Regions from separate parts of the Bacillus sp. T3 genome, predicted to be linked through region 1. Evidence: riboswitches for the same ligand, from Rfam matches in the RefSeq annotation. Region 1 holds a riboswitch; each other region holds the start of a gene.
The links. Region 1 has a riboswitch for glycine ahead of gcvT (glycine cleavage system aminomethyltransferase GcvT). Riboswitches for the same ligand answer to the same signal wherever they lie in the genome.
Positions count from the first base shown of each region.

Region 1 (10,987 bases):
ATTCACTTCCTTGACAGGCTTTTCTAATTTAATTACAAACTCATTAAAGGAGGGGCCGTTAAAAACAACAGTCATACCGGCTTCCACTAAGGATTTTTTAGCATAATGAGCCTTCTGAATATTGGCGAGCGCCATTTCTTTGACACCCTGCTTCCCTAAAGCTGTCATCGCCACCGATGCTGCAAGAGCATTGAGCGCTTGATTCGAGCAAATATTGGAAGTCGCTTTATCACGACGAATATGCTGCTCACGCGCTTGGAGGGTCAGAACGTAGCCACGTTTTCCATTCTCATCAACTGTCTGCCCGACCAACCGCCCCGGTACCTTACGCATTAATTTATTTGTCACAGCAAAATAGCCACAATGTGGTCCCCCAAATGCGGTTGGTATTCCAAAGGGCTGGACATCACCAACGACAATATCTGCACCAAAGTGTCCCGGAGGAGTTAATGCACCCAGTGCGAGCGGGTTACTTGAAACCACGAACATTGATTTATGTGCATGAACAATCTCTTCAATTTCTTTTAGCGGTTCAATTCGACCGAAGAAGTTTGGGTATTGGACAATGACTGCCGCAACTTCATCAGTCATCATCTCAGCAAGTTTTGCCAAATTCGCAATACCATCAGCATAAGGGAGTTCGATTACGTCAATGTATTGCCCTTTTGCATATGTTTTTAATACTTCTTTCGACTCTGGGTGAACACCACTAGAAACGAGCACTTTTTTTCGTCGGGTTTGACCTGCACTAAGCATCGCTGCTTCAGCCAGTGCCGTTCCACCATCATACATCGAGGAGTTTGCCACATCCATTCCAGTCAGCTCACAGATCATGGTTTGAAATTCAAATATGGCTTGAAGCTCCCCCTGAGAAATCTCAGGCTGATACGGTGTATACGCTGTATAAAATTCAGATCGTGAAATTACATGATCGACAATCGTTGGTATGTAATGATCATATACCCCGGCACCGAGAAATGATGAATACGTTTTTAAATCAGCATTTTTTCCTGCAAGCACACCAAGTTCTTTTAGTAGCCCAGACTCTGATTTTGCTGGTTTTATTTGGTACTCTCCTTTAAATCTTACTCTCTCAGGAATATCACTAAAAAGCTCATCAACCGTTTCGACACCAATGGTCGCGAGCATCTCATTCTTATCATTTTCGGTCATTGGTAAATAACGATGCTTCATTCGTTCTCTCCTCCATCATTTATAAACTGGTTGTTGTTTTTTTATAGAAAGGCGTCTTCACGATTTTTGCCTTTAAACGTTTCCCACGTATTTCTACTTCCACTTCATTATCAATAGATGACTGCTCAGTCTTTAATAGCGCTAAACCAATATTTCTTTTTAAGGTAGGCGATTGAGTCCCCGTTGTGATTTCTCCAATTAATTCTTCACCCTTATATACTGGATAACCATGTCTTGGTATCCCACGATCAATCATTTCAATTCCGACGAGCTTCCTCGGAGCTCCTTTTTCACGCTGCTCTTTTAACACCGCTTTTCCAATAAAATCTGTCTCCTTATTAATCTTTACTGCAAAGCCTATTCCCGCCTCAATCGGAGTGATGTCAGGGCTTAGTTCTTGACCGTATAGTGCAAGCATTGCCTCAAATCGCAAAGTGTCTCTTGCTCCTAACCCACAAGGGATTACACCTTCATCGCTTCCAGCAGCTAAAATTGCATTCCAAATTTGAATTGCATCCTTTGCCTCACAATAAATTTCAAACCCATTCTCGCCGGTATAACCTGTTCTAGACACTAATGCCTTCGATCCCTGAATCGTTACATCTTGTTGAAATTGAAAAAATCCCATATCCACTAACTGTATGTCAGCGCAAAGTTTTTGCAGAATTTTTTCGGAAGCAGGACCTTGTAACGCAAGTTGCGCTGTTTGCTCTGATAAATTAACAAGCTGTACGTCCCCTTGTAAATGGTTATCGAGCCATTGGTAGTCCTTATCAATATTGGATGCATTGACGACAAGCAAATAGTGATCGTTTGCTCTTTTATAAATGAGCAAATCGTCTACTGTACCACCATTCTCGAAGCACATTGCCGAATACTGAGCCTGACCAATCATTAATTTTGATACATCATTTGTCATCATCTTTTGAAGGTATTGAAGACTGTCAGCTCCCATTACTTCAATTTCACCCATATGAGAAACATCAAACAAGCCGGCTTTCGTTCTGACGGCTTCATGTTCATTTTTTATGCCAGAAAATTGTACCGGTAGCTCCCAACCACCGAAATCAATTGTTTTTGCACCAAATTGCTTGTATACATCGAATAAAGGAGTTCGTTTCAACTTCGTCATCGTCTTCCCCCTAAAAAATTAGTAGACAAATCTTGAGCTTCAGGTGTGCCAATATACTGTTAAGTTTGTCTGTTGCTTTCCGCTCCAGGTACTCCCTTTCCGCGGGGAGTCTGGGAGCCTCCTCGGCGCTTTAGCGCCTGTGGGGTCTCCCAAGACACCTTCTCCCGCAGGAGTCTCGCACCTTCCGCTCCAAACAACAGGTTGCCCAAAAATCAACAACGTTTTTTACACAGCTAAATAAAAAAAGACAGAGACCTCCCGTTGTTCTTACGAGTGGTCTCTGTCCTGGCACCTGAAAGTTTACCGAAAACGGCTGTCCCCTTTGGTGGCTCCAATATTTCGGAGCTCTCTCCAGAGCTGCGTCGAATAAGAGTTCTTTTGCCTGAGAGATTCGCTTTTACGCTTGCTCCTTCGGCGCCACATGGAGTAGTCTCTCCCCTTATTGTCATTCGCATCTATATTTTTTTTGATATTGGGTAGGATAATACCCAAATACATAAAAATTACTTCCCCAATTAACAACTGTGGGAAATTTCAAAACATTTACTATTATTATCATCCTACCATCGAAACGTAATCTTAAGCAATATCTTTATTCATAAATATAAGACGCTAAATTATATCGTTTCGAACATTTTATGCTTTTATATTCTTAATATGATAAAGGAGCTGGAAACAATGTCTGTCCAAATCAATTTCGATTCTTCCTGGCAGGATGAATTTTTGCAAAGAATGACCAACGATGGTCCTTGGGGGAATTGGGAGCTATATAAATTAGCGATTGATGTGGAAGAGCACACAGTCATTCAAGATTTCGAAGGACTTCAGGCACCGAAGCATTTATCTGATTTGACACCACTACCCCACCAGCTCGAAGTAGCAAAACAGGTCGTTGAAAACATGCATGGAAAAGCGATATTAGCTGATGAGGTCGGACTCGGAAAAACAATTGAAGCGGGATTAATTTTAAAAGAATACATGATCCGTGGGCTCGTTAAGAAAGTATTAATTCTCGTGCCAGCCTCATTAGTTAGCCAATGGGTTATGGAGCTTAACTCGAAATTCTACATTCCGGCGATTGGTCAGCGAAAAAGCTATGTATGGGAGCAATATGACGTTGTTGTTTCCTCGATTGACACAGCAAAACGCAGTCCCCATCGTGAGATTATCTATGAACAAAATTATGATTTAGTGATTATAGATGAGGCTCATAAACTTAAAAACAACAAAACAAAAAACTATGAATTTGTGCAAAGCTTAAAAAAGAAATTTTGTTTACTACTAACAGCAACACCGATTCAAAACCGAATTGAAGAAGTCTTTAACCTAGTTTCACTATTAAAGCCCGGTCATTTAGGAAATGAAACGGCTTTTTATGAAAAATATAAACGTGACAGTCGCTCCATCAGCGACGATCAACACCTCAAAGAGCTGGTCAATAAGGTGATGATTCGCAATCGTCGTGCCGACACTGGAATCGAATGGACGAAACGTCACGTTGAAACGATTCCAATTGAATTTTCAAAAGAAGAACGCAATCTGTATGATTCGATATCCTACCTCCGCTCAGGCGGCGATTGGCTCGCATCAAGCCAGTTTTCATTTATGACTTTACAACGAGAAGCTTGCAGCAGTCGTGAAGCAGTTTATTTCACCTTAAAAAACATGCTGACAAAGCAGGAAACACCATCAACCATGTTTAAAGAAACGATTCAGTCGTTGATTTCAAAGGTTGAAGCAGTCCAGCAAAACTCAAAAGCAAAAAAGGCACTTGAATTAATTCAATCAATTAACGATAAGGTGATCATTTTCACCGAATATCGGGCCACCCAAATGTATTTACAGTGGTTCCTAAAGCAACATGGCATCACGTCCGTACCGTTCCGTGGTGGTTTTAAACGCGGTAAAAAAGATTGGATGCGAGAGCTTTTTCAAAAACACGTCCAAGTTTTAATTGCCACAGAAGCTGGTGGAGAAGGGATTAACCTCCAATTTTGCCATCATATCATCAATTTTGATTTACCTTGGAATCCAATGCGTCTCGAGCAAAGGATTGGCCGGATCCATCGACTTGGTCAGGAACAGGATGTTATGATCTATAATTTTGCTACGAAAGGAACCGTTGAGGAACATATATTAAAACTCCTTTACGAAAAAATTAATCTATTTGAAAAAGTCATTGGTGAACTTGACGATATTTTAACAAAATTAGAATTTGGAAATTTTGAAGATCATTTGGAAGATATATTTGGTCACTCCTCATCCGAGGGCGAAATGAGGATTAAAATGGAGAATTTAACCTCGATGATTCAATTTGCAGAAGAAATGAAAGTAGGTGAATCGAATGCAGCAGCAGGAAATTCATAATTTTTTAGAACGGTATTTTCATGCAAACCATTGTGAAATCACAGAGAATGATAAGGGATATATGGTCGTCCAACTGACCAATGAGCTGGATAAGGAATTAATGAATAGACCCTTTTATTGGCATTATTTAGAAAAAACCGGCGGGACACCTAATCCAATGAAAATTACCTTTATTACAAATACACAGCTTGCCCCAGATCATGTGAAGGGCGAAACCATTCATTTTGGTTCACCGCGTCTGCACCAGATTTTCAATTCAACAAAAAGTCTTGCAGGCTATATCCGCCTTTATCAAAAGATAAAACATCATCATAGCAAGCAAACACCTTTATACCCATGGATCGGTCTCAATGTAAAAATATCCTATCAATGTGACCGTAAACGAGATGTATTCAAATCAATCGGATTGCAGCTTATCAATGGAATGATGGTTGAAGATTTTCATAGAAGACTATTGGAAGTCCCTTTAACACCTAAAATCCCAGACTACGCTTTTACTCTATCCCCGCTGATTATGCCAAAAAGTGGACTGGTGAGAATTGAGCAATATTTTAGAAATACACTTGAGCAGGAAGACCATACTTGGGCAGACGAAGCAAGAATGCGGTGGCAGAAGGATTTAGATTTGCTGCATCACTTTTATGAGGATTCTGAAATAAAAGAAGCATTTGAAACAGAAAAAGCTGCATTACAAGAGCAATATGAGCCCAAAATCAACATCTCAATCGTGAATGGTGGAATATTTTATTTAAATGATAAAGCCATTTAAGCGCTCTTTTTTAAGAAGGCTGCGTTAAAGAAAGATGTTGATTTTTAAGCAACCTGTTGATTGGAGCGGAAGGTGCGAGACTCCTGCGGGAGAAGGTGGCACGGGAGACCCCACAGGCGCTAAGGCGCCGAGGAGGCTCCCGGACTCCCCGCGGAAAGGGAGCACCTGGAGCGGAAATCAACAGACAAATTTAACAGAGCCTTAAGAAAAAAGAGGCTGATCATAATATCAGCCTCCACCCTTCTATCGTTTACGCCTAAACATTGAAATCAACACGTAAGGAATAACTCCAAACCAGTGATATAAAAAGGGTTCCTTTGTTTCCTTCCGATCATGCTTGTGCTTAATGCGTACATCCTTGGGTTGATCAATATATTTTACAAATGTTTGCGTAATGTATTTAACATAATCATTTGTCTTCATTAGACATACCTCCGCAGACTGCTTCAGTTAACAGTATGCCCAAAGATTAGCAACTTAAAAACACGCAATAATCTCATTTACAATCGCTTCAATGTCTTTTCCCGTTGTCGTTATCTTCAAATGACAGCTTTCCTCATACAGCGGGAGCCGATCTTTATAAAGCAGAAAAATAACATTCTGTTTATCCTTGGCTAACAACGGTCTTGATTGATCGTGTTGTAATCTCACCAGTATTTCCTCAGGATTTGCATCCAAATAAACGACTGTTCCCCGTTCTTTCATAAACTTTCTATTTTCTTCGGCGAGGATGATTCCGCCCCCCGTTGTAATTACTATGTTCTCGGTGGGCAATCCAGCTAACATTTTCGATTCTAGCTCTCGAAAATAGCTTTCTCCGTGTAGGGCAAAAATCTCATTTATACTTTTTCCTTCTTGTTTCACAATTTGCTCATCCGTATCCATCACTATAAGCCCTAATTTTGAGGCTAATTCCTTGCCAACCGTTGTTTTCCCAGCTCCCATTAACCCGGTTAAATAAATTGCTTGCACTTCTCTATCCCCTGTTCAATTCTTTTCCACCCATTTTACCATTTTTTTCTGTAATTTGTTATAATATGCGAATCCAATTGCCTTTTCACCTGACGAAAGGGTTAAATTAAAGGTTAATTTTAATAAGCTTCCTGTATCCTCGATTGTAATATCCATCTTCCCATCACTAAGTAAAATAGTACTTGGATTTTGGAGCAACTCACCATTTTGGAGCTGGGTTTCTACTTTCCGAACACAAAATAAATAATAGTATTCTTGTGCCAATATCGTATCGGTTTCTTGTTTCAGCCTTTTCTCATTTAAAAAAAGCTGGGAATGGACAATCACAAATGTGGACAATAACAGGAGCATACAAAGCGAGAGGGGATAGGTAAAACCCTTTTCATTCTTTACCATTCACAAAACCACATCCCTTAATAAAACCCGGATTTCCTCCTGATACTTATTACCAAAGTAATCCTCGACTGAAACGAACACACCGTTTGGAAGCCGCGTAAATTGAAAAGCAGCCACCTGTTGCAGGATAATTTCATGCCCCTTTCCATCTACTCGTCTGCGCAAAGTGGTTCCGTACTTCTCATAGATTATAATCTGACCATCTTTTTCAAGCTGAATTCTTTGATTGACCACCGTTATTTTTTGACTCATTCTCAATTCTTTTTTCATTTGACTAATGAAGACTTCCCATTCAAAGTGTTGTATTCTCTTCTCAAGCGGTTGATCCTGAATGAGCAGCTGTACCATTAAGGGTAGCAGGATAACAATCATACTAAAGATTGAAAAAGCAAATAACATCTCTACAAGTGTAAAGCCTCTATCGTTCTGGTTTTTTACAAATTTGTTTAGGGACTGATTGGCCATAATCATATTCTACACACACCTTTATGTCTGAAGTTTCTCCACTCCAGCGAATCTCATAAACCGTTCCATTAAGATGAACAAGCTGGCCTTCTGTGGATACTCCTTCAACTACATGCCTTTCTAATGCATCGTAAAGAAGATGAGTTGCAGTATTCTCTAGTTGTAGCTGTGCAGATTGTCCCCATACTAACATCACCATCGGGAGCATGAATCCTGTCAAAAGCAGCCATGTCGCCAACGACAAAAGCAATTCTGCTAAAAAATAACCATTATTCCTTTGTAACATAAAACCGCCCTTTCCCTATCTGGAAGGTCATGCGATAAATTCCTCCACCAATCCTAATATAAAAGGAGCCAAACTTCGAAATATTCCCATCAGGTAAGTACTGAAAATAGAGCGGCAGCGTCCCCTCAGTTATTTGAATCTCCTTAGAATAATGTCTTTGCATAATGATTGGACCTGATAGATTCTCACGGATATAGTAGTAATTTTTCTCAGACATTATATTGACTGTAATAATGGTTTGATGAGAAATCGCATACTGCTGAGCAAATAGAAGATCGGATTTAAATTGTGAAAAAAACAGACTTTTCTCCAGTATGTTTGTTTGCGGTTTTAAGATGATAAGAGTTATGGAGGAGATTAGTAGAAATATGGAGAAAACAACTAGTGTTTCAGTTAACGTAAAACCATTTTGATTCTTCCACATTAGGATCCGCTTTCAGTCTTTGTGACCTCCCCATTTGCACCAATGACAATTGTAGTTCCTTCTGAACAAGCTGTTTTACCACTTTTTAAATAACCCTCGGAGATTAACTCCTCTATATTAGCTGGGTATTGATTATGATCCATTTTGTAAGCCTGAACTTGAGCTTCAACCATCTTCACATAAGCCTCACATCCCTTGCTATTAATGCTGGCATTATGTTTTGCAATATTCGGTATTGTAATAATTAACAAAACTGAAATAATTAATAGAACAATCATCATTTCAATTAAAGTAAATCCCTTTTCATTCTTCATCATCATTCACCTCATAAAGTAGTTTTTATAATCCATCTAACATATGAAACATTGGTAGCAGAATCGCTAAATACATTGAAACCACAGAAAGACCAATACCCATATACACGATTGGTTGAATGATTTTTAACCAGCGTTGAGTTTTCTCTTCTAGCAGCCTTACACAATGCTTACTATAGAATGAAAGCTCTTGTGCTAGTTTTCCGCTCTCCTGACCATGTTTTACAATATAGGCAAGCTCTCTTTCAAAATAACTAAATTCCGAAATAATCGTTTCAAGACGATCTCCTTTTGACAATTTCCCCTTAATCTCCCGACAAAGCTCACCATAAAAAAGCTGTTGCCTATTATTCTCAAACATCGTTAACGCCTCCAATACCGATAAACCTCCTGATAATAAATAGCTCAGTTGTATCGAAAAATATTGGGTACACCACAGTTTATAGAATGGACCAATGACAGGAGTTTTTACGAGATGATGATACTTTTGTGTGGGGGAATAATGCTGAAATTTCGCAAAGTAGTAGAGTAAGAGAACAAACAACACGCCAAATAAAATTCCTAATCCGACTGGCATGAGTTTACCGAAAAGAAAGATAATGCGGGTAAAAACATTCGGTTCTAAATTCATCGATTCAAATATTGAGTTAAACCTAGGGAGCAATATGTGTTCTACAAAATAGAACAAAATTGCCGTAATGAACATTAACACGATAGGATAATGTAACATCTTAACGATTCGTTTCATATCCTCATTTTGCCTCAAGAAGAACGTGCTTCCTTCCTGGATGGCCTCTGCCAAACCTCCATGCTGTTCAGCGAAATAGACATACCCAACCAAACTTTTATTAAACTTCAGGTTCGTCAATATTTGATGCAATGGATAGCCTTCTTTTAATTGAAACAAGCAATGTTCAATCGAAGCTTTTTTGGCATCGGGAAAATAATAGATCAAGCTCTCTATTGCTTCCGATAGAGAGTAGCCACGAGCTAGTAACTCACCTGTTCTTTGTAAAAATAAAGCTTGCTGCTCTTGGCTCCATTTCTTATTCATCTTGATACACCCAGCGATCATATTCATTTTCTTTAATATAGCCTAGTGCAATCCCCTTCTTGATATAATCCTTTAACGTTTGATAAGGATATCGTAGCTGTACCTTTTCCCCTCGTACTTCCTGCAACACCGTCGTCAATGCTCTCCCGTTTAACAGTTCCATAACATTTGCTCTTTTTGACTTTCCATAAGAAAAACAGTATGGTGAGCAATCCCCATCACAATACGGACAAGTTAACTCTACTAATCTTTGTGCCGTAACAGCTACGACTGTCTGTTCTATTTCTTGCCAGTTCACACCGAATTCATTTAACCGATAAATCGCCCCTTTTGCATTCCTCGTATGCAAAGTACTTAACACTAAATGTCCAGTTAGAGCCGCTCTCACTGCAATTTTGGCTGTCTCTGCGTCACGAATTTCTCCGACCATAATAATATCAGGATCATGCCTAAGGATTGCTTTTAGTCCTGTTGTGTAAGACACACCAGCCTTCTCGTTCACTTGAACTTGAAGAACCTGATCATATTCTTTTTCGATGGGATCTTCTAAAGTAATAACATTTCTTTGGAATAAATGAGAGGTTTCGTTAAGAAGTGAATACAGTGTGGTCGTTTTGCCAGATCCTGTTGGCCCTGTAAAAATAATAAGACCGTGCGAATGCTTGAGGAGAGCAATTAATTTTCTTGTCATTTTTGGAAATAAAGACAGCTGTTCGAAAGGAATTTGTTGTTGCTGTGGCAGTAGTCGGATGACTAGGCTTTCGCTGTTACTTGCTGGTAACGTTGATAAACGGAGACCTATTGATTTTTCATCAACCTCGTAGGAAAATGCTCCATTTTGAGGTCGTCTACGCTCCCCAATATCCATAGATGCTGTAAATTTAAAGTGGGAAATCAGTCGATCACATTCATGTTTTGGGATAGAAATTTTTGGGATCAATTTATTTCCGATTCTGAGCTGTACAAGGGTGTCATGTTTGCGAGGGAGGAAGTGGATGTCGGTTGCATTGTTGCGAACTGCATCAGTAAGGACTCTTTCGGCTAATTGCTCGATCGAGTTCAAAATTTATTTTCACCACCTTTTTTATGATGTAGGTAAAATTCGTGTTTTTTGTTTGCGATACCTTCTAGGATCTGACGATAAATATGGATAAAATTTGAACATTTTTCTTCATTAAAAAATATACGAAAAGACAAAATTTCTAGTTTAAAACGACACAACTTCCATTTATTCCATATTTATACATTAAAATACTTTGGATTCAAAATTATAACAGACACACACTAAATTGCAAGAAATCCCATCACTATAGTACTATTTCTTTTATATAACAGTTCACTTCTGTTCAATAATTCGACATTTTCTTGTGAACTTTTTATAAACATATAGTGTTAACGTTGGAAACCTCATTCCCATCTTCCAGTTGCTATATTATAATAAAAATAAACTTATGTAGTTCTGAGGTGAACATTGATGGAGCAAACATTAAAAATAACGAATGTGCTATCAGATCCAACCCGCTATTATATCTATCAATACATTACGAAACGTCATCAAGAAGTAACGGTTCAGGAAATTGCTGATAGTTTTAATATTCATCCAAACGTTGCACG
Region 1 is NZ_CP137761.1:1,412,324-1,423,310, reverse strand. It holds gene gcvPA (aminomethyl-transferring glycine dehydrogenase subunit GcvPA) at 1-1,194, opposite strand, end outside; gene gcvT (glycine cleavage system aminomethyltransferase GcvT) at 1,214-2,326, opposite strand; glycine riboswitch at 2,687-2,775, opposite strand; gene RGF10_RS07290 (DEAD/DEAH box helicase) at 3,005-4,693, shown strand; gene RGF10_RS07285 (YqhG family protein) at 4,671-5,462, shown strand; gene RGF10_RS07280 (YqzE family protein) at 5,706-5,885, opposite strand; gene RGF10_RS07275 (shikimate kinase) at 5,940-6,434, opposite strand; gene comGG (competence type IV pilus minor pilin ComGG) at 6,450-6,830, opposite strand; gene comGF (competence type IV pilus minor pilin ComGF) at 6,831-7,301, opposite strand; gene RGF10_RS07260 (hypothetical protein) at 7,249-7,581, opposite strand; gene comGD (competence type IV pilus minor pilin ComGD) at 7,565-8,005, opposite strand; gene comGC (competence type IV pilus major pilin ComGC) at 8,005-8,319, opposite strand; gene comGB (competence type IV pilus assembly protein ComGB) at 8,345-9,373, opposite strand; gene comGA (competence type IV pilus ATPase ComGA) at 9,366-10,436, opposite strand; gene RGF10_RS07235 (helix-turn-helix transcriptional regulator) at 10,848-10,987, shown strand, end outside.

Region 2 (10,987 bases), 620 kb from region 1:
TGTGACGTCCTTTCTAAATCCTCCGAAAGCTGAAAGTGAAATTCAAAATGACTCCTCTCTCCAGAATCAATTTGCTGTTTCGTTAATATTGTCACAGAATCAATTATTTCTTCCGTTTCTAAAATCGGATTTGTTTTGACGAAATCACACTCAATTCTTTTGATTTGTTGTTCAACCGTTCCGCCGATAATATGAATTCGACCATTCACCATTTCAGCTCGTCTATATCTATTTTTATCTATGATTAAGTCGACCTGAGCAGAACCAATTCCCATTAAAGACATGTATTTTCTTAAAATCATGATTACCTAACCTCCGTAAAATTTTTTTATTAAACGCTCCGTTAAGTTTGCCTGTTGATTTCCGCTCCAATCAACATAGTGAAAAAATCAACTATGAGCTTTAACAGAGCCTAAATAAAAATTAAGCATTAGTATAAACGAAAAAGACCGTTACCTATGATTGGTAACGGTCTAAACATAAAGACCTTTACCAAAATGGTAAAGGTCTGGCTAACAACATCAATGCTGCCAACAAAGCCGAGAGCAAACACTCTGAAATGACGACCTTGCTGTTAAAGCTACTCCCCTTTAGAGGATACGTTATTTAATTAACATAAGCATAATGGGAAATCCCCTTAAAGTCAATAATTAATTAGCCGTATTCTTCATGCCTTAATGATGAAAAATAGATTATAATATATGTTATGTTAAAGAAAGTTGTTGATTTTTAAGCACTCTGTTGATTGGAGCACCTAGAGCGGAAATCAACAGACAAAATTAACAAAGCATTAATATAAATACTAAAACGAATGGAGAATATACCATGTCTGATCAAATGCAACCAGAAAAAACCGATACTTCTAAAAAGAAATTGAGCCTCCAGGAAGCAATCAAGCAACAACTCGAAAATAAGAAAAACAAATCGGCAGCAAATCAGTCCTATGCTAATGCTTCAACAGCAACAAAAAAATTAACAAGCCAACGGACTAAAAAAACAAATAATCAAAGTAGACGCACCGGTGTATAATGGGAGGACAAAATCGTAGTAACATCTCTCCAGGTACTCAGGTCAAGATTGTCCTTAAGGCGGATCAAAAATCCGGAAAACTGACAAATGGGGTTGTAAAAGACATCCTCACAAACTCTAGCTTTCACCCACACGGGATCAAGGTTAGGCTTCTCGATGGACAGGTTGGTAGGGTCAAAGAAATACTTAGTAATTAACAAAAAGCATTGAAGGTATAGTTCCTTCAATGCTTTTTGCATGAATTAAAACATTTATGAATTAAGATCTAACATTAATTAATTAAAGCCTGAAGTGGAGCAGGAATTCTTCCGCCACGACGGATAAACTTTTCAGAGCTAAAAGGATTTACACCCATGACAGGTGCGCGTCCAAGCAAGCCGCCAAATTCCACCATTTCGCCTTCTTCTTTGCCTGGTACCGGAATGATCCGAACAGCTGTTGTCTTTTTATTAATCATTCCGATTGCCGCCTCATCAGCTATAATGGCTGATAGTGTTGCAGGCGTAACATCTCCTGTGATCGCAATCATATCAAGTCCGACTGAGCATACGCATGTCATCGCTTCAAGCTTTGAAAGAGTCAAGGCTTTATCGATAATTCCACGAATCATTCCATTATCCTCACTGACAGGAATGAACGCACCACTTAGTCCACCAACATAAGAACTCGCCATCGCTCCACCCTTTTTCACGGCATCGTTCATTAAGGCAAGTGCCGCAATGGTTCCATGTGTACCCACACGTTCAAGTCCAATTTCTTCAAGAATCTCCGCAACGCTATCGTTAATTGCATTCGTTGGGGCAAGCGATAAATCCATTATTCCAAATGGAACACCAAGACGCTCTGCCACTACTCGTCCAATTAACTCACCTGCACGGGTAATTTTAAAAGCGGTCTTTTTTATAACCTCGGATACTTCACCTAAGTCAGCATCTTTATGACGTTTAAGTGCATTTAATACCACTCCTGGACCACTTACGCCGACATTTAACACGACTTCTCCTTCGCCGGAGCCATGGAAAGCACCAGCCATAAACGGATTGTCCTCAACCGGAATTACAAAAGACAACAAGCTTTGCACAAGCTAGGCCATTTTGATCTTTTGTCATTTCTGCCGCTTCCTTCATGATATGTCCGAGCTTACTTACCGCGTCCATATTAATCCCCGTTCTCGTTGTTGCAACAGAGATTGAAGAACAAACTCGCTCAGTTACCGTTAAAGCTTCCGGTAGTGCATCCAGCAAGGTTTGATCCCCTTTTGCAATTCCTTTATGTACTAAGGCAGAATATCCACCAATAAAGTCAATGCCGAGAACCTTTGCAGCTTTATCGAGTGTTTTGGCTAACTCCACTGCCTGTTCCTTCGTTGCATTGCCCAATATTTCTGCGATTGGTGAAATAGAGATACGCTTATTGATGATTGGTATACCAAATTCCTTCTCAACCTCTTCCGCTACCTCTCTTAATCTGCTAGCGTAAGTTGTGATTTTATCGTATACTCGCTGATTCATTTTTTCAAAATCAGAATCCGCACAATCGTGAAGATTTATTCCCATTGTAACAGTACGAATATCTAAGTTTTCCATTTGAACCATGCGGATGGTTTCCATCATTTCTTGTATCGCAATATTCATTCTAGGTGGCCCCTCCTTCTATATCCGGTGCATGGCTTGGAAAATTTCCTCAAGCTGGATGTTTATTTTTAGACCTAACTCAGCACTTACTTCATCAAATTGCTTCTGTAATTGGTCAAGATTCTCTTTATTCGATACGTCTACTAGCATCATCATTGTAAAGAAGTCCTGTAAAATAGTCTGACTAATATCCAAAATATTAATACTGTTATCAGCCAATATGTTGGTCACCTTTGCAATAATTCCCACTTGGTCCTTTCCAATTACACTTACAACTGCTCGTCTTTGGTTCATCCTACACACCTCTTATATTATTTTAAAATAAAAAAAAGATTGGATTAACTCCAATCTCAGCAGGGAATAGAATAACATATTTTTTAATTCCTATGTTACTCTTCTGTCCTTTTGCCTGAGATTGTGAATCCTTCGGCGCCACTTTGATGCGGTCTCTCCAGAAGCTGCTCCAGTTATAGTGTGACCCATAACCTTCATTGCTTACTATAATATTTAAATAATAATGTGATGGTACCAATAAATAATAAACCCGTCAATAGGGATGATTATTTTTTGAAAAATAACACTATTAACGAGTTTTTATTTACTGGACTTTATGTTTTACCGTGACTTTCTTTTTGAAGCTCCACCTTTTCTAGTGGAACCTATTTTGGTAGCACCACGGACAGTATCAGATGATTTCTCAAAGCGACGCTGATTACTATTTCTTGAAGCTTTTGGCTTTTCAAATTGACGTTGCTCGCCATCTCTTGAACCTTTTGTTTTTTCAAAGCGACGCTGCTCGCCATCTCTTGAACCTTTTGATTTTTCAAACTGACGCTGCTCGCCATCTCTTGAGCCTTTTGCTTTTTCAAATCGACGCTGCTCGCCATCTCTTGAGCCTTTTGTTTTTTCAAATCGACGTTGCTCGCCATCTCTTGAACCTTTTGATTTTTCAAATCGACGCTGCTCGCCATCTCTTGGACCTTTTGCTTTTTCAAATTGACGTTGCTCGCCATCTCTTGGACCTTTTGCTTTTTCAAACCGACGTTGCTCGCCATCTCTTGGACCTTTTGCTTTTTCAAACCGACGTTGCTCGCCATCTCTTGAACCTTTTGCTTTTTCAAACCGACGTTCCTCGCCATCTCTTGAACCTTTTGTTTTATCAAACGTACCAGCTGTTTTCTTCGAACGACCAGGTTCTGCCGATTGAAAATGGTCTTCCCTTGTCTTTCTTCCTTTAGGAGTCTTATTATCAAACTTTTTCTCTTTTCGGCCTAGTTCATCGCTATTATTTTTTCGAGAAAAAGGGCGACCTTCGCCTTTTCCATCTTTTGCAGCTGCACGATTTTTCCCTGGTTTTTTCCCAAGTTTACTTGATGCTGTTGCTGCCTTTCGACCACCTTTGGTTTTCTTTTTTGTGGAAGTTGATTCTGGTTTATCCTCAGTTTCATTTCCTTCATTTTCAGCTTTTATCATGTTACCTATATTTTGCTTTTTAATCGTAATATTCAGTTCTTCTTCAATTAAGTCAAGAGCTGGACGATCTTTGGAAGCATACAACGTAATAGCTAGACCAGTCATCCCAGCTCTACCTGTTCGACCAATCCGATGGATGTAGCTTTCGGCGTCTTGTGGAATATCGTAATTATACACATGTGTAACACCTTCAATATCTAAGCCTCTAGCAGCTACATCGGTGGCAATCAGCAACTGAATCTCAGCATCTCGAAATCTTTTCATGACCTGTTCCCGTTTCGCCTGAGTTAGGTCGCCATGAAGCTCATCACATTTAAAGCCATGAGCACGTAGAGCATCATAAAGTTTGCTGACCCGACGCTTTGTCCGGCAAAAGATTACTGCTAAAAACGGCCGATGTGTTTCAATTAACTCAATAAGTGTCGCTTGCTTAGCTCGATCAATTGTAAAAATCGCCATTTGTTTCACTGTTTGTGCAGGCCCTTGAGTTTTTTCCACCTGAATAGTTTGAGGATTACGCATGTACGTACGAGCTAATTTCTGAATTTCCGGTGGCATCGTCGCTGAAAAAACAAGCGTTTGTCGACTATTCGGTGTTTCCTTAATGATTTCCTCCACTTCATCTAAGAATCCAATATGAAGCATTTGATCTGCTTCATCTAGGACAAGTGTATTTAATTTAGAGAAATCAACTGTACCTCTCCGAATATGATCTAATAATCGACCAGGTGTGCCGACGACAATTTGAATATTTTTCTTTAATTTATTTAACTGTTTTTCAACATCCTGACCACCATATACAGCCAAAACATCGATTTCATCGTTATCGTTGATAAGCTTTTTCACTTCTGCTGTAATTTGCAGAGCTAATTCTCTTGTCGGAGTCACGATCAATGCTTGAATATGCTCTGCATTTAGATCCATTTTTTCTAAAATCGGCAAAATAAATGCGAACGTTTTACCCGTTCCTGTTTGCGCTTGAGCAATAATATCTTTTCCATCCATAACGAATGGGATTGCTTGTTCTTGTATTGGAGTTGGAACCACCACTCCATTTTCCGTTAATTTTTTTACTAATTCTTCAGAAATACCCATTGATAAAAAATCAGGCAAACAAAACCCCTACTTTCCTTTTTTAACTCATCCTTTTAATAATGAGTGTTTAACAAGGAAATAGCAAATATTCTTTTTGGTTGTAGATAATTAACATAGCCCTATCTAAATTTTCAATCCACATAAAAAGGCGACAGCATTAATGCTGTCGCCCCAGACAAACTTATGAGGCAGCGGACATTTGTTCCTCTATTTCCGCAAAAAGTGTGGTTTTAATAGGCTAAGCGGACAACAAGTTCGCTATTCAATCATTTTTTGGCATAATTCAGTGGTTTTTATATAAATAGAGTATCCTGTGTCCGCATAAGTCTGTCAAAATGGTTATTTTCTCAAAATAAGGGCCTATATGTCCGTTCAATAACCGCACTTTGATTAGCTTAGATTAATCTGGACCAGCGATGTCCAATTATGGATTGGGTTAGGTTTGCCAATCCGATTATGGAAAACTCTAAAAAGGGGTTCGGAATGTTGACCATTCCGAACCCCTTACGGAGACAATCTGCTGCAACAGCAATTATGCTGTCGCCCATTTACTAATAGCCCAATCTAAACAAGATGTTTACGATCCCTGTTTTTGTTATTTTACAAAGGCAATGGCTTTTTCAACCACTCCTCATAAAATGCATCGATGTCCGGCTCAAAGTCTTTCAAAATTGGATACCACGGTGTAACGGCTTCAACCTCAAGCTGTGATGCACATTCCGGGCAGTAATATTCACGGATGACCTGCCACTCTGGGTCTGGCGCAAGCATTTTCGGGTAGAGTTCACCTAATTTTTCTGGAGTATCACGTACATTAATTAACGCATGGAGCTTCCAATTATCGTCTGCAGAACAAAACTCATGACCACAATCGCATTTGACGACGCGCTCTCCTCCAGGCTTTAATACGTAATATAAATGGAGCCCTGCTGGTAACAAAATCGGATCCTTCCACGAAACCCGTTCTTGAAGGATACTGATGTATTTGTCAAATCGATCATGATCTTTAAAGGTTGAGAGCATTTCCTTTAGTTTGTAAAAATCAATCGTTCCATCAATTAATTCTTCAATCGTTTTGCGATCATATTGTGTCATGATTTCACCCCACTCTTTCCATATAATAATTATTTATTATGGTCTATTTTACGTCCAAACACTGGAACACCCAATTCATCCTCCGTTAGCTTCCACTGGGTTGGAAGGTTCCAGAATTCTTTAAATTCACGAGCAAAGGTTTCACTTAATGCAAAGCTAGAGGCATACATGTGGCGCACTTGGACAGAAGCATCCTTTTCCACAATTGATTCACGCTCCTGCTTTATCCACTCGGATACTGGTACACCACGTTTCAAACGCTCTTTCCGAATTTCGAGTCGACGAGTCTCTGTTGCTTTTCCATCAACAATATATTGACCACTTTCATTCTGAATGACGACCGCACCGTATACCTTCTCGGCAAATCGTGGCAGAAGATGTCCATCTTTTAAGTCTTCCTCGATGGATTTGACATTGCGTTCAAGTGGATCACCAAAGCCAGGGCCCCCACGCAGGTAGTTCAAGTACAGATCATAATCTTCGAAAATGGTTTCAGTTGTAATCGCTTGTTTATCCCGGATAATCTCCGCACCAGCGATTAACTCATCATAATTTGGATTGTCAGGATCGATGTCGCCGCCAGTTGGAAGAGGCAATTTCTTTTCAATCCGTTCTTTTAAATTCGTTTTATGTGCTTCAAAACGGTAACCCGATGCAGCCGGATAGCCTCCCATTAAACCACAATCACTGGACATATAGCCGTTGCCCATGAAGAACATCGTCCAGTCCTTGGCACCATAAACCATTCGTAACGTTTCATAGCCGCTACCGCCACGATATTTTCCATAACCAGCCGTATTTGGCTTGATGCTTCGACCAAGGTAGATCAACGGCTCTGCAAGCTCCCAAATCTCCATGTCTCCCATATCGCCTTCAGGATTCCAGATGGCAGCTGCGTGTGAAATGCCATCACGAACCGCACTTGCCCCAACTCCTTCAGCTGCGGATTCAAAGCTATTAACGGCGTGATTTTCTCCAAATTGATTCATCCCACCGCCTTGCAGCCAGTTCGAAGTATTCGCATTCCCTGCATTTACTTCTTCTAGGTAACCACGGGCAAAATAGTTCCGGCTCAAGGCACGCCATAACGGACTCCATGCCGAAACTAGGAAATGCCACGCATAACTATGGGCTGTTCGAATATCGTCAGGATTTAGCCATGAACCATATGGTAAATCAAATTGTGATGCATATAGGGCACCATCATTTACACGGTCGTTTGGAATTAAGGTTTGAGACATCATAACCCAAATACCACTCGTGATGGCGACTGGGGTTGCGTTGTAACTGTGCCAGCCCCAACGGTTAACCCCTTCGAAATCAATTTGGAATTTACCATCCTTATGAATCGTCATTTCAGTCGGTGCATGCATGATTGTGTTCACGCGTGCGTAAGGAGGTACATCTAATTCCTTATAAGGTACGTCAACAAATGATACTTGACGATATTTACCTGGAATGAGCATGCTTTTGACTTGGTTAACAAAGCCTCGACGACCATCCTCGATGACTTCACGAATGAAATGCTTATAGGTGTCGACGCCTTCTTCTTTAATAATATCGAGCACGAGGTCACGAATCATATGACAGCCCGCAATCCGCGTCCGCTCATCAAGAAGCCAATATTTAGTCGTCCGAACTGAGCGTTGTGATTCAATGACCCAATCCTTCAGAAGGGTATCTTTCTTGCCGATTTTACGACAAGCAACTTGATAACCATCATCGTAACGGGTGACCGGTCCAACCGTCATACTTCCCGTGCTGTTGCACCCACATCGATTACGTGTGTCACACCACCAACCCAGCCAATCAGTTCTCCTTCATTGAAGATTGGAACGATGGTATGAACATCACATGGATGGACATTTCCGATTTGGCAATCATTATTACAGAAAATGTCGCCATCCTCGATTCCTGGATTGTCTTCATAATCATTTTTGATCATATATTTGATCGCTGAGCCCATCGTACCAACGTGAATGATGATTCCCGTACTCGTTACGACTGAATCGGCTTCTGGAGTATAAAGGGTGAAGCATAGTTCCCCTTCTTGCTCAACAATCGGGGAGGCAGCTACTTTTTTCGCAGTTTCACGAGCATGAACGACTCCTCCGCGTAATTTTGAAAAGATTTTTTCATAGCGGATGGGATCCGTTTCCTTTAACGGCAACGTTCTCAAGCCTGCGTAATGCCCGGATTCACGGCTAAGCGTATCGATTTCCTGCCGCATTTGCTTTACTGTTTTACCGTCCCAGCCTATATTTCTCTTCCTTTGTAAGCCTTGTTCTGTCGTGTTCTTCATTCAAAAACCTCCCCCATTAAAGTTCTTTCAAATGGAAAATACGGCGCTCGTCTAAATACGCTTCAAAACCTGGTGGGATGACAAAGGTAGTTGCCGGTGATTCCAAGATCGAAAATGCACCGATTTTATTGCCAGGATTAATTTTTTCCATTTCCCAAATATTGGCCTTGATCCACTCGCCCTTCCAGTAAACATTTCGTCGACCCAGGAAGGCATCTCCAGTAGGTTTTTCTCCTAATAATGGCTCCTTCGGTATTCTCGGTTTGGCTACCTCAACAATTCCACGGATAATCGCCCCTGTAATACTGTAACCAAGCTCAGGTGATTTCGCCGCCTTCGCATAAACCCTCGTATACGTTTCTTCAAAGGCTTCAACAAGTGCCTCGAAGTCGCTAACGCTCTTAAGCGATTGAATAGGTGCTTCAATTTCTAGGTCATTTAGCTGGCCTTGGTACTGCATACGGAAGTAAAGACGGAAGTCTACATCTTTACGGTCAAATTTATTCTTTTCAAATTCTGCTGCCACTTTTTCCATTAATTCATCCCAAGCATCCTGTAATTCAATTCCAGCTTTTAACTTAACGTCATCCCCTGCTCTGTCATCGACATTGATATCGAGGGTTTTGTCGTAACGATATTCAAAGTCAGCTGCCCCACAACCAAATGCCGAGAAACCAGCTGCCCATGCTGGAACGAGCACATCCTCAAAGCCTAGTCCTTTTGTGTAGCCTGCAGTATGAAGTGGTCCACCGCCGCCATATGAAAAGCAAACATATTGAGATGGTGAATATCCTTTGCCCAAAATCATTGATTCTAAGTAATTTCGTAACTGTGATTCTAGTAAATCAATGACACCATAGGCAGCATCCTCTACACTTAAACCTAATGGTTCAGCAATTTGGGTTTTGACAGCTTCATAGGCACGCTTCGGATCAAGCTTTACTTCACCACCGAGGAAGTTATCTGGATTGATTAATCCTAAGACAACGTGACAATCTGATACGGTTACAGTCGTAACTCCACCTTCCGGATAACAGACTCCAACCTTTGAACCCGCACTATCTGGTCCTAGAGTAAGAGATTTGAAATTCGGATCGATGCGAACATAGCTACCAGCACCAGCTCCAACCGTATCCATCGCGACAAGCGGGAGCGATAATACTAATCTCGCCATATCTGGACTTGAGTTAATACTTAAGTCACCTTGAGTAATTAACGCCATATCAAAGCTTGTTCCGCCGATATCTGAACAGGCTATATTTGGAATTCCTAATGCTTCCCCAAGATATTTCGCCCCTACAACGCCACCAATTGGTCCCGATACAAGCGTTCTTGCCAGCTCATTTGCTTGAGTACTGATCGTTCCACCATGGCTTGCCATAACACGCAGGTCAAAGGTGGAACCATGGTCCTGGAGCATATCATTGATTTTTAGTAATGTTTCACGTGAAGGATCTGCTGCATACGCTTCAATAATTGTCGTGTTTGTTCGATGTGATTCTTTTCTAACAGGATAATAATCAACGGATGCAAAAATCGGAACATCCTTGCCAGCTTTCTTCATCGTTTCTTTTGCAATATCTCTTATTTTCCGTTCATGTGCTGGATATTTGTAAGAATGAAGGAGGCTGATAACAATTGCTTCGACGTCCTGGTCTAACAGTTCCTGTACCGCTCCTTCTACTTCATGCTCATATAATGGGATTACTACGTTACCAAAAATATCAACGCGCTCTGTAACACCCCTTGTCCGTTCACGTGGCACAAGAGGTGGATCATAGCGATGTGTGTTTAAGTGTAATCGGTCTGAATAGGAATAACCTAGGTAAGCTTGAATGGCACGGCCCATGCGATGAAAGTCTTCCATCCCTTTATTTACAATTAAACCAACCTTGCGTCCATTTCTTGAAACAAGCCGGTTCAGCATCGCTGTTCCTGAATAGACACCTGCTAAAAGTTTTGGAAATTCTGCTTCAACTGTCGTATCCCAATAGGTTAGTGCGTCTCTTGCTGAGTTTAATAGCCCAATTGATTCATCCTCAGGAGTTGATTGTGCTTTTCCAACAACGAAATCACCATTATCATCAATAATGAATGTGTCGGTCATCGTTCCCCCTGCATCAATTGCAAGAATTTGTGCTTTCCTAGCTGACGTTTTTTCCATCCGATTCTCCCTTTCTTACCTTAAAACCTTTTGGTTTATCCACTTATCTATGTTGCAAGTCCCGTGCCAAACTCTAAAAGTCTGATGTTGTGAGATTTTCTAACCTTTTATCATGAACAAGTGTAGTGATTCGCAACAGGTGTAGCGCTACAGGTGTTGCAAAAAATCCAAATACGACAAAACAAGTAAAAATGG
Region 2 is NZ_CP137761.1:2,036,738-2,047,724, reverse strand. It holds gene RGF10_RS10630 (sporulation protein) at 1-302, opposite strand, end outside; gene RGF10_RS10625 (hypothetical protein) at 826-1,029, shown strand; gene RGF10_RS10620 (YwbE family protein) at 1,029-1,226, shown strand; partial or broken gene RGF10_RS10615 (PFL family protein) at 1,301-2,663, opposite strand; gene RGF10_RS10610 (ACT domain-containing protein) at 2,682-2,957, opposite strand; glycine riboswitch at 3,051-3,128, opposite strand; gene RGF10_RS23805 (DEAD/DEAH box helicase) at 3,279-5,249, opposite strand; gene RGF10_RS10600 (acetone carboxylase subunit gamma) at 5,832-6,326, opposite strand; partial or broken gene RGF10_RS10595 (hydantoinase B/oxoprolinase family protein) at 6,356-8,628, opposite strand; gene RGF10_RS10590 (hydantoinase/oxoprolinase family protein) at 8,645-10,792, opposite strand.
Region 2: it holds a riboswitch for glycine, as region 1 does, so the genes downstream of both, RGF10_RS10610 (ACT domain-containing protein) here and gcvT (glycine cleavage system aminomethyltransferase GcvT) in region 1, are expected to answer to the same signal.

Region 3 (10,987 bases), 1.8 Mb from region 1:
TCGTCGGTAAAAACATTACGATTCCATAATAACCAATCATCCAGCAGAAATATCCTAATGATAGTATTAATACATCGCGGTCTTTCAAAGCTTGCCAGAATGAGTAGTGTTTTACTGCTTGTTTCTCAAGTTTCTCTTTTGTTGTAACGTCAATTAACCATTTTTTCTCATCTTTATTTAACCATTTTACATCTTCAATTTTATCATCAAGGTAGAAAAAACAAATTACTCCTAGAATCGCTGCTGGAATCGCTTCCAAAATAAACAGCCATTGCCATCCAGCTAAGCCCATCCAGTCTACACCAAGCAAGAATGTTGAGAGCGGAGCACCTAATGCATTTGCACCTGGAATCGCAACCATAAAACCAGCGATTGCTTTTGCATGATGCTTTGATTGATAAAAGCCACTTAAATAGAAAACCATACATGGATAAAAACTCGCTTCAGCAACCCCTAAAAGGAAACGTGCCGTATAAAATTGCCACGGTGTTTGAACAAAAGCCATTAATACCGCAATAATTGCCCAAGTTACCATGATTCTACTAATCCATTTTCGGGCACCAATCTTTGTCATAATAGCGCTTCCAGGTACCTCTAAAAGAAAATACCCTAAGAAAAAGATTCCGGCTTCAAATCCGAATACCGCATTTGAAAAACCTAAGTCTTCATTCATTTGCAATGCGGCAAAACCGATGTTTACCCGATCAAGAATCGAAATTGTAAAACAAAGAAATAAAAACGGAATTAACCTTAACGTGACTTTTTTTGTCGTTATACGCTCTAATTGAAGTAGATCCAATATAATTCCTCCTTAGGTTTTCTTTTAACTTCCAGATTCCATTTTTGAACAATTAAAACTAGGTAAACCAGTTATAGGAACAGCCAACATTACATCATTTGCACCGTACGTAATTTTGCAAGTGCTTACATTTATTCATATAAAAACTACTATTCGTCAAAATATCGATAATCTAAATCTACCGATCACATTTATTCTATTAAAACTTCATATCATTGATCCAAAAAGCTAAAAAATAAAGACTATTTTATCATAGCAAATTTTACGGTACTAATTATATTAAAATTTCAAAAGTACTTTAATAACCTGTTCTGTTTTTTCGTCAACTACTTTCATTGCGCTCTTGACCTCTTCAATCGGCACAACCTTTGAAATAAGCATTGACGTATCAAAAAGACCGTTTGCGATTGCCTCTGCAGCAATTTCGAAATCTTGCCGAACATACATATTTGAACCCAATAATTTGACTTCTTTATTTTGTATGTAAGATAAGTCGATTTCCGGCTTCTTTCCAAAAAGTGCAACTTCTGAAACCTTTCCACCTCTTCTTACAATTTTTAAAGAATCATTTAAAACAGATTGAATTCCGACGGCAATAAATACTGTGTCGACCCCTTCTCCATCGGTTAGATCTAATATTGTTTCAACAACATCATTATGATTTGTATTAATTAGTTTGGTGGCTCCAAGCTTACTAGCAATTTCCAAGTTATACTCGACAGCGTCTGTAATAAATACTTGTGTTGCCCCAGAGCTTTTAGCAGCTAACAACAGTCCTAATCCAATCGGACCTGCTCCAAGTATCGCCACTTTTTCCCCAGGCCGACCCCTGCTTTTCTCACAGCATGGACACCCACTGCTAGTGGTTCAATCAGTGCACCTTGTTCGAAGGTTACATTGTCAGGAAGTTTTACGATCGTTTTTTCTGGTACGACAATAAATTCTCCAAATGAGCCAATCCATTCCTGAGTACCAAGAACCTTTTTTCGTTGGCAAATATTATAGTTTCCTGACTGACATGATTTACAAACCCCACATCCATAATGGGGCTCAACAGTCACTCGATCCCCAACTGAAACCATTTTTACTTCTTGACCAATTTCAACGACGACTCCTGCTAATTCATGTCCTGAAATGACCGGTGGAATTCGAAAGGGATGGGTTCCATGGTAAGCATGAATTTCGGATCCACATATGCCAGTTACAATAACTTGAATTTTGACTTGATTAGGATGTTGTAACTCTGGAATATCAACTTCTTCTAAAACGACTGAATATGGCTTATCGATTACTGCCGCTCTCATCTTCTACCCCCTTATTAACATCAGATAACTGTAACTCTCTTTGTTGTAAACTTAACTACTTGTCTACTAAGGTACCTTATATATTTAATATACTTTTACTTGTGTTGGTTTGTCAACAAGATTATAAAAACTATTGGTAAAAATAAAAAACCTAATGCGCAGCTAAGTTTACTAGCTTCCATCAGGTTTTAACAGTAGGTGAAAAGCAAAAAAAAATCCCCTTGTTGGGAATTTTTTTAATCTTTCCAATAACGATCGTATAAGTTTTGCATATGATCTGCCATGATTCGTTCTGCTTCTTTTTCATCATGTTCCTCTATCGCTTTGATAAGTAATTTGTGCTCTGCAAAATTACGATCACGATAATCAGGACGGGTAACTGTTCGATCCCGTAAAAATTTCCACATTTCTTGTTGCTTCATCGTTGCCGAAATAGCAGCCATGATACTGATATATAAGTCATTATGAGAGGCCTTAGCGATCCCATTATGTAGTGCCTCATCTGTTTCTGGAACATAGAAGCCTGCTTTTGTCTCTTCTTCCATTTTTTCAATTGTAGAGCGTAATTCTTGAATATCCTCATCTGTAGCTCTTAAAGCAGCATATCTACAAATAAGCGGCTCAATCGTCATTCTTGCTTCCACAATATCTTCTGGAGACACGGTTTCAAGTAAAATCCCTGATTGAGAGTTCTCTGAAGCGATTTGATTATTTTTGACATACACTCCCTCACCTTGACGTGAATAAATAAGACCGTTTAGCTCTAATGCACTGAGCGCCTGTCTAACGGGAGCACGGCTTACACCGAATTGCTCACACAGCTCTCTTTCTGCCGGGAGTTTGTCACCTATTTTAAATGTTCCTGATTGAATTTCAGAAAGAATTTGATTATAAATTTGAATATATAATTTTTTACTTGATACAGGATTAAAACTGATAATAACCACTTCTCTCCATATTTTTTGAATCATATTTTTTATAATTTATCCTTGATTAATTATATACTGTTACTTTTTAATGGGCAACAACCTTATAAATAGCTCCCTTTATCCAATTAACACTTTTCCTTTATACAGGAATACAGGCATGCCAGTGTGGGATGCCTGTAATGTAAGAATATCATAAATGTTTATCCATTAATCCATATGTGAGCCGCCGTTAATATCGATATCTTCACCAGTAATGTAAGAAGCTTCTTCAGATGCTAAGAAAGCAATTGTCGCCGCCACTTCACTTGTTTCACCAGGTCTACCCATTGGAATGCCTGCAATGACTGATTTAGCATCTTCTTCAGGCAAGGATTTCCAAATTTCAGTATTAACAAGCCCTGGCGCGACACAGTTTACGGTAATACCATCAAGTGCTACTTCACGAGCTAGGTTCTTCGAGAAGCCTAAAACCGCGGCCTTTGAAGCTGAATAGTGAGGACCTCCGAATACGCCCCCTCCTCTTTTTGCAGACACAGAGGATAGACTAATGATTCTACCAAACTTTTGTTTTTTCATTGTTTCTAAGACTGATTGAGTACACAAGAATAAACCAAACATATTTACACTAAATATTCTTGTAATGTCTTCTAAGGTCATATCTTGAACTGTTACTTTCTGAGAAATCCCTGCATTATTGACCAATATATCGATTCTGCCAAACGTTTGTAACGTTTTCTCGACCATTGCATCACAAGATTCTTTACTTGTAACATTTAGCTCAACACCAAGGGCTTTTCCACCAGCCTCTGTAATGGCATTTACTGTATCTTGTACACCAGCATAATTAATATCTGCAATTACCACAGCTGCTCCCTGCTTAGCAAGTGTTAGCGCAATCGTACGGCCAATCCCCTTTTCGGAACCGCTACCAGTAACAATCGCTACTCTATTTTTCAATTCAAACATTATCAATCTCTCCCATTTGACTATTTTTATACAAAATTTGCTTAGGATTACGAATTAAGCATTTCCTTTGCTGTTCTAACAATGTCATTAACCGTAATTCCGTTAAGCTCCATTAGTTTTTCGTAAGGTGCAGATTGTCCGAACTGATCTTGAACTCCAATTCGTCTAACTATTCCTTTTCCTTCTTCAGCAACAACTTCACATACTGCACTGCCAAGGCCATTTAAAATATTATGATCTTCAACTGTAATAATCTTACCAATATTTAAACAGTCGACTACTGCATCACGATCCAGTGGTTTTATTGTATGCATATCTAATAGCTTTACGGATATGCCTTCTTTTTCTAATTCCTTTGCTGCTTCTAATGCTAAATAGACAGTGTCTCCATTTGCAATGATGGCTAGATCGCTTCCATCCTTAACCTTTTTTGCTTTTCCAATAATGAATTCTTCATTTTCTTCATAGATGACAGGAACAGCATCTCTTGTAAATCGTAAATAAACTGGCCCGTACAGTTCTGCTGCTTGTTCTACTAATTTTCTAGTAGAATAATAATCTGCGCCCATAATGACTGTCATATTTGGAATCGTTCTTAAGACACCCATATCCTCAATACTTTGATGACTTGCACCATCATTTGCAGGAGTTAATCCACCATGAGAACAGGCAATTTTTACATTTAGGTTAGGATAGCAAATCTCCTGTCGAATTTGCTCTGCCATTCTTAATGAACCAAAGACCGCGTAAGTGCTTACAAATGGAATTTTGCCAGTTGTGGCGAGTCCAGCTGCTAAACCAGCAGCATTTTGTTCAGCAATCCCTACGTTTACATGTTGATTTGGTAATTGCTTAGCAAATTCTGTTGTTTTGCAAGACTTACCGATATCAATATCCACGACGAAAATATTTTCATTCTTTTTTCCTAATTCTACAATTACATCACCGAAGGCTTCACGTGTTGCTTTTTTCACTAAGATATCTTTTTCTAGTAAACTCATTATCTTAAACCTCCTGCTACTTCTGCCATTGCAAGTTCATATTCTTCTTTATTTGGAGCAACTCCGTGCCAGCCACAAACGTCTTCCATGAAAGAAACGCCCTTACCTTTAACGGTGTTGCAAACTATACATTTTGGTTTTCCATTTTTAGCTTCTCGAATATTGTCTAATGTCTTGACAATTTCTTCCATCGAATGCCCATTTATTCTTTTCGTTTCAAAGCCAAATGCTTCGAACTTCTTTTCTAAATCCTGGTTCGGCATTACTTCTTCCGTTGTACCATCAATTTGTAGTCCATTATCATCTACAAATACAACGAGATTATCTAATTGGTATTTGACTGCACTTTGGGCAGCCTCCCAAATTTGTCCTTCTTGACACTCGCCATCGCCAACGATGGCAAAAACCCGATAATCCTTTGCATCTCTTTTTCCACCAAGTGCCATTCCTACTGCACAAGAAAGTCCCTGTCCAAGTGATCCAGTTGAAATATCAATACCTGGACATTTTTTCATATCCGGATGACCTTGAAATGGTGAGCCGTATTGTCTTAAAGTATGAATTGTTTCATAAGGAACAAACCCAAGTAAGGCTAATGCTGAATATTGGATTGGACAAACATGACCTTTTGATAAGACAAACCGGTCTCTGTCTTCCCATTTCGGATTTTTAGGATCAATGTTCATTTCCTTAAAGTAAAGTGCCGCTACGACATCAGCTGCAGATAGGGAGCCTCCAGGATGTCCAGATTGTGCCCCATATATCATCGTAAGTGCAGCTTTCCTTAATTCAATTGCTTTTTGTTTTAATTCCTCAATACTAATCTCTTTCATTTCAGTCACCTCGTTAAATTATGACTTGCTGATGTTTAAAGGCTCACTTGTTATGTTGTTCACTTGTCTACTAAGTTACCTTATGTTTTTAGTGTACCTCTGCTTTTGCCAATAGTCAACCATGATATACAACTATAATGAAATATTTTTATTTAGCAGAAGTGGATAAACACAATATTTTAACAGCATGGATTGTGTTAGAATATTTCTATGAGTTTACTATGAAAGAGGTTGAGGTTAGTTTGTTTTATAAAATTGCAGTATTTGTCGTAAGGGTGTTCTTGCACATCCGATTTAAAATTAAAATTATCGGGATTGAAAATATTCCGGAAGGTGCAGCTATTCTAGCAATGAACCACACTAGTAACTTTGATGGACCAATGGTTGGGGTCCATACCCCGCGTAAAATGTTTATTATGGGGAAAGAGGAGCTTTTCAAAAACAAGTTTTTTGCAAAGGTAATCCACGAATTAGGCTGCTTCCCGATCAAAAGAGGACAAGCGGATATAAAATCGCTAAAGTATACATTAAGAATCTTAAAAGAAGGCGGTCTATTTTCTATATTTATAGAAGGAACTCGCTCAAAATCAGGAGAAATGCAGGAGGCAAAAAAGGGTATAGGTTTTATCGTTGCCAAGAGCAAAGCACCGGTTGTTCCTACTTACATTTACGGAACAAGAGATAGCTGGTTTAAGTCTGCTGGTGTTATTTTTGGCAAACCAATGACCTTTGATGACAGCGTATCACATGAAGAAATTGCCCAGAGAATTGCGGTAGAATTAAAAAAGCTTAATCCGAATAAAGAACTTTCTTAAAGAAGGTTCTTTTTTTGTTAATTAAGCTGCGTTAAATTTGAGTGTTGCTTTCCGCTCCAGGTGCTTTGCTTTCCGCGGGGCGGGCGGTGAGCCTGTCTAGCTACAGCGGTTCAGGGGCTCGGGGTCATAAGCCAATCCGTCAAGAAGGTCAAAGAACGACCTTCATGCCGGCTCGTCTTATGCCTGTCGCCCCTGGGCAAACCGCCTCCGCTTTTCCTACTCCTCGTCGCTACCGCTCCTGCGGGGTCTCACCTGTCCCGCTGCTCCCGCAGGAGTCTTCGCACCTTCCGCTCCAATCAACTCGTGCCCAAAACAGCATTGAGCTTTAAAACAACCTTTTATTAATTAAAGAGGATCAACCTAACACATTAGGTTGATCCTTAACAAACTTTCTATTTCGCTTTCTCAAGCAATTCCTCAAAAGGTGCTAAATCTATTCCTTTTGCCTTTAAAAGTTTGACCGCACGAACTTGCATATCACCAGGTGATGCAATAATATAGCCTTTCACTACATCTTCCTTTGTAACAGTATCACTTGAAACGCCTTCCAAAATAATATTTTCGATTTTCTTTTTTGCCATTGGGCGTACAAACACGGGGATTGGACTAACTAATTCTTCCAATAAGTCTTTTGCATCTTGATTCCATTCCATAATATTCTATTCCTTCCTAATTTTAAAATTTCATAAACTATTATACATTTTTATACATTTATACACCATAGTAATATTATTAAATGTGTATTGTCTTAGATTTTTTCACAAAAAAACCGCACAATAATCACTGTGCGGTTGCTTGTATGTTGATTAAATTGCTTTTTCCTCTAATTCTACTGACTTTACATTTTTCTTTTTAAATCCATACAATCCAAATAATAAAACGAACCATAGTGGGGTTAGCATTAAGGCAACACGTGTTTCTTCCGCAATTCCCATGATTACAAGAAGAAAGGCAAAAAATGCTAATACAACATAATTAATAAATGGTGTAAGTGGTGCTTTAAAGGTAGATTTTGCACGCAAATCTGGGCGAGTTTTTGTATAGCGAATATGTGCAACTAGAATGATCCCCCAAACCCAGATAAAGCAAATGGCACTAATTGTTGTTACAATGCCAAACGCTTGTCCAGGAAGTAGTTTACTCAACAGAGCTCCAATCGAAATAACAACTGTTGAAGTAAACAACGCATTACTAGGTACCGCATTTTTATTTAATTTTGCAAATTGCTTTGGACCCTGATCATTACTGCTTAAATTGTAAAGGATCCGGCTCGTAGAAAATAAACCGCTATTACATGCTGATGCTGCAGAAGTTAAAACGACGAAATTGATGATTCCTGCTGCAACGGGAATTCCAACTAAACCAAATACTTGTACAAACGGGCTTTGAGAAGCGCTCAATTGTTCCCAAGGATTAATTGTTAGAATAACAATGATGGCACCCATATAGAAAAATAGAATTCGCAACGGAATTTTGTTAATCGCAGATGGTATGTTCTTTTGTGGATCAGATGTTTCTGCAGCAGATACACCAACTAACTCTACTCCAACGAAAGCAAAAAGCACCATTTGGAAGGATAGTAAGAAACCGGTAATTCCATTCGGGAAAAGACCACCATATTGCCATAAATTATTTAATGTAACCGCTCCGGCATCTGTTTTGAAACCAATAATTAGCAAAATTACGCCAATTGCGATTAGGGCAAGAATCGTAATAACTTTAATTAACGCAAACCAAAACTCTAATTCTCCAAAAAGTTTAACAGTTAATAGATTTAATCCTAATAAAATTATCAAACAAATGACAGGAGCAACCCATTGAGGTATCTCGAACCAATATTGAACATAAACACCAACTGCAATTATATCGGCCATCGCAATCATGACCCAACAAAACCAATAAGTCCAACCAGTAACATATCCTGCCCAAGGTCCGAGGTAGTCCGCAGCGAAATCTGTGAAAGATTGATAGCCTGAATTGGACAAAAGCAGTTCTCCTAATGCCCGCATTACAAAAAATACAGCGATTCCGATAATTAAATAAGCGAAGATAATCGAAGGCCCTGCTAATTGAATCGCCTTACCTGAACCTAAAAATAGTCCTGTACCAATCGTTCCGCCGATCGCAATTAGCTGAACGTGCCGGTTTTTTAAATCTTTTTTCAACTCTTGTTGTGCCACCTTCATTCCTCCAATACTTATTTTGATAGTAAAGCAAATGCTTGTACTAAGCACAATAAAAAAGAGATTGGAAGCTCCAATCTCTTAAAACGACAGAATAAAAAACAATATTTGTTATTCTTTATATAAAAATAACAAACAGTATTCGATACTCTTCTGTCCTTTTGCCTGAGATTATGAACCCTTCGGCGCCGCGATTAATCGCGTCCTCTCCAGAAGCTGCTCCTGCTATAGTTTGATCCATAGCAATCATAGCTCGCTTATTAAATTTAGTAATAAAGTGAATACTTAAAACCACTTTAATAAATATTGTGCGATAATTTAAAACTTTATCAGTATTTTTTCATTCGGTCAATACTATTTGAAATAGTTTACTTATAAAATCATATTTACATCAGAATTCTTTTCTAGCCTACTCCTCGAATTAGCATCTAAAAGTTTGATTGATCCATTAATGCCCAAAACCTGCAAATACTAGAAAAACTCTTAAAAATACCAGTCCAAAACATGCCCCTATAATCATTTTTATTGTTTGATGACTTCTGAATCCCTTCCACAATATTTCATAAAAGGTGACATAGCTCAGCGATCCGATTGCTATCCCCATAATCATTGTTTGCAGTTTTGGCGAATGCAAATCGATGCTCATTCCCAAATAGGTATTTAACCCCACTGCAAAAGATAGAAGACAGCTAAACACTATAAATTTTTTAACTTTCTGTTTCGAATTCAAAGCAGTAACCATTAATACCATGCCTTCAGGTATTTGGTGTATTAAAATGGCGATTAGTAATGAAGGGTGATAAAAATGCTGCTCAGATAAATTTAATCCCAATGCAAGTCCAGTTGGAATGCTGTGAATAAACAATGACAAAAACAAAAGAAAAAAGGTCTCTTGATACTCAGATTCAATATGTTTAGCACTGTGTAAATATTTTTCAAAAAGCAGCATCATAAAAATACCTAAAGAAACCCCAGAGACTATCCCAATATGCTGATATTTAGAAACTACTTCAGGAATTAAATCAAACGCCAACAAACCTGCTAAAATTCCACCGCAGAAAACATTAAGATACAAATGATTTCTATTAAAATACCGCCTAATGAACGGAACAGCTAATCCCCCTAAAGCTGTTCCGAAGAAGATAAACACCCCAATAATTATGCTTGTTCTAATTTCCCCTATCATGAGCTCCCCCATCAATGTCCATTTCTATAGTGTATTCAAGAAAAAATCCCCAATGACATCGAACTCAATGAGAGCGAATGACATACAGATGAATTTTAGGGATAAAAAAAACTGACTAGCAAAAGCATAGTCAGGAAGGCTGTGTGCAAGCAATAATCTAGAATCTTCTTTTTAAAGATGGAGACACGATCGTTTTCTCTAACAAATATTGTACTCCATATAACAAATATGCTTTATAGTGGAGGTAAATAAAAAATTGGAAATGATTTAATCCATTAAGGCTTATGATTTTTAATTTTTTAAGAATATCAATAAAAAGAAAAGCAAATAATCCATCAGCAATCACGTTTAGGAAAGCAAACTTTTTAAAGTTTCCGAACGAAAATTTAAGTAACCACATGGATAATGGCATATAAGGACCCACACTAAACGGGAGTTCATCCTTTAGAAAAGATTTGCGCTTATCGTAAAACTTCCACCAATTCCTTTTATGACCATACAGGTGATTAAGAATCTCAAAAATAACAATAAAAACCCCTGAAATCGAATATCTTTTAAAACTCCGCTTTCCGATAAAAAGCAGCGATAACCAGGGAAATAAGATTATTGCTATATTAAAGAATAAGTGTCTTTTTGTTATCATTCATTTCACCTCAGCCGATTTTGTCCAACTTTGTTTATCCTTTCCAAAAATCACAAAAAAAAACCGCCCATTTGAGCGGTCATTCTTTATTCAACAACATTATTTTCTGGTTGTGTTCTTAATTCTTCATTTCGATTGATTAATAGCCTATTTGCACAGTACTTTATAATTTCTCTTCTTGTAACAATTCCGATAAAGACTCCACCATCATCAACAACTGGAACAAAGTTCTGCTCCATTGCCCGTTCTATGATATCTTCAATTTCAGCGTTTATCGAGATTGCTTCATTACTTCGCATGAGCGGAATATCTTTTAGTTTCGTTTTAT
Region 3 is NZ_CP137761.1:3,195,625-3,206,611, forward strand. It holds gene RGF10_RS16395 (MFS transporter) at 1-799, opposite strand, end outside; gene RGF10_RS16400 (zinc-dependent alcohol dehydrogenase) at 1,079-1,609, opposite strand; gene RGF10_RS16405 (zinc-dependent alcohol dehydrogenase) at 1,576-2,103, opposite strand; gene RGF10_RS16410 (FadR/GntR family transcriptional regulator) at 2,340-3,074, opposite strand; gene RGF10_RS16415 (SDR family NAD(P)-dependent oxidoreductase) at 3,240-3,998, opposite strand; gene RGF10_RS16420 (transketolase family protein) at 4,046-4,999, opposite strand; gene RGF10_RS16425 (transketolase) at 4,999-5,832, opposite strand; gene RGF10_RS16430 (lysophospholipid acyltransferase family protein) at 5,970-6,647, shown strand; gene RGF10_RS16435 (DUF2621 family protein) at 7,040-7,300, opposite strand; gene RGF10_RS16440 (amino acid permease) at 7,454-8,827, opposite strand; glycine riboswitch at 8,974-9,053, opposite strand; gene RGF10_RS16445 (ZIP family metal transporter) at 9,279-10,016, opposite strand; partial or broken gene RGF10_RS16455 (CBS domain-containing protein) at 10,746-10,987, opposite strand, start outside.
Region 3: it holds a riboswitch for glycine, as region 1 does, so the genes downstream of both, RGF10_RS16440 (amino acid permease) here and gcvT (glycine cleavage system aminomethyltransferase GcvT) in region 1, are expected to answer to the same signal.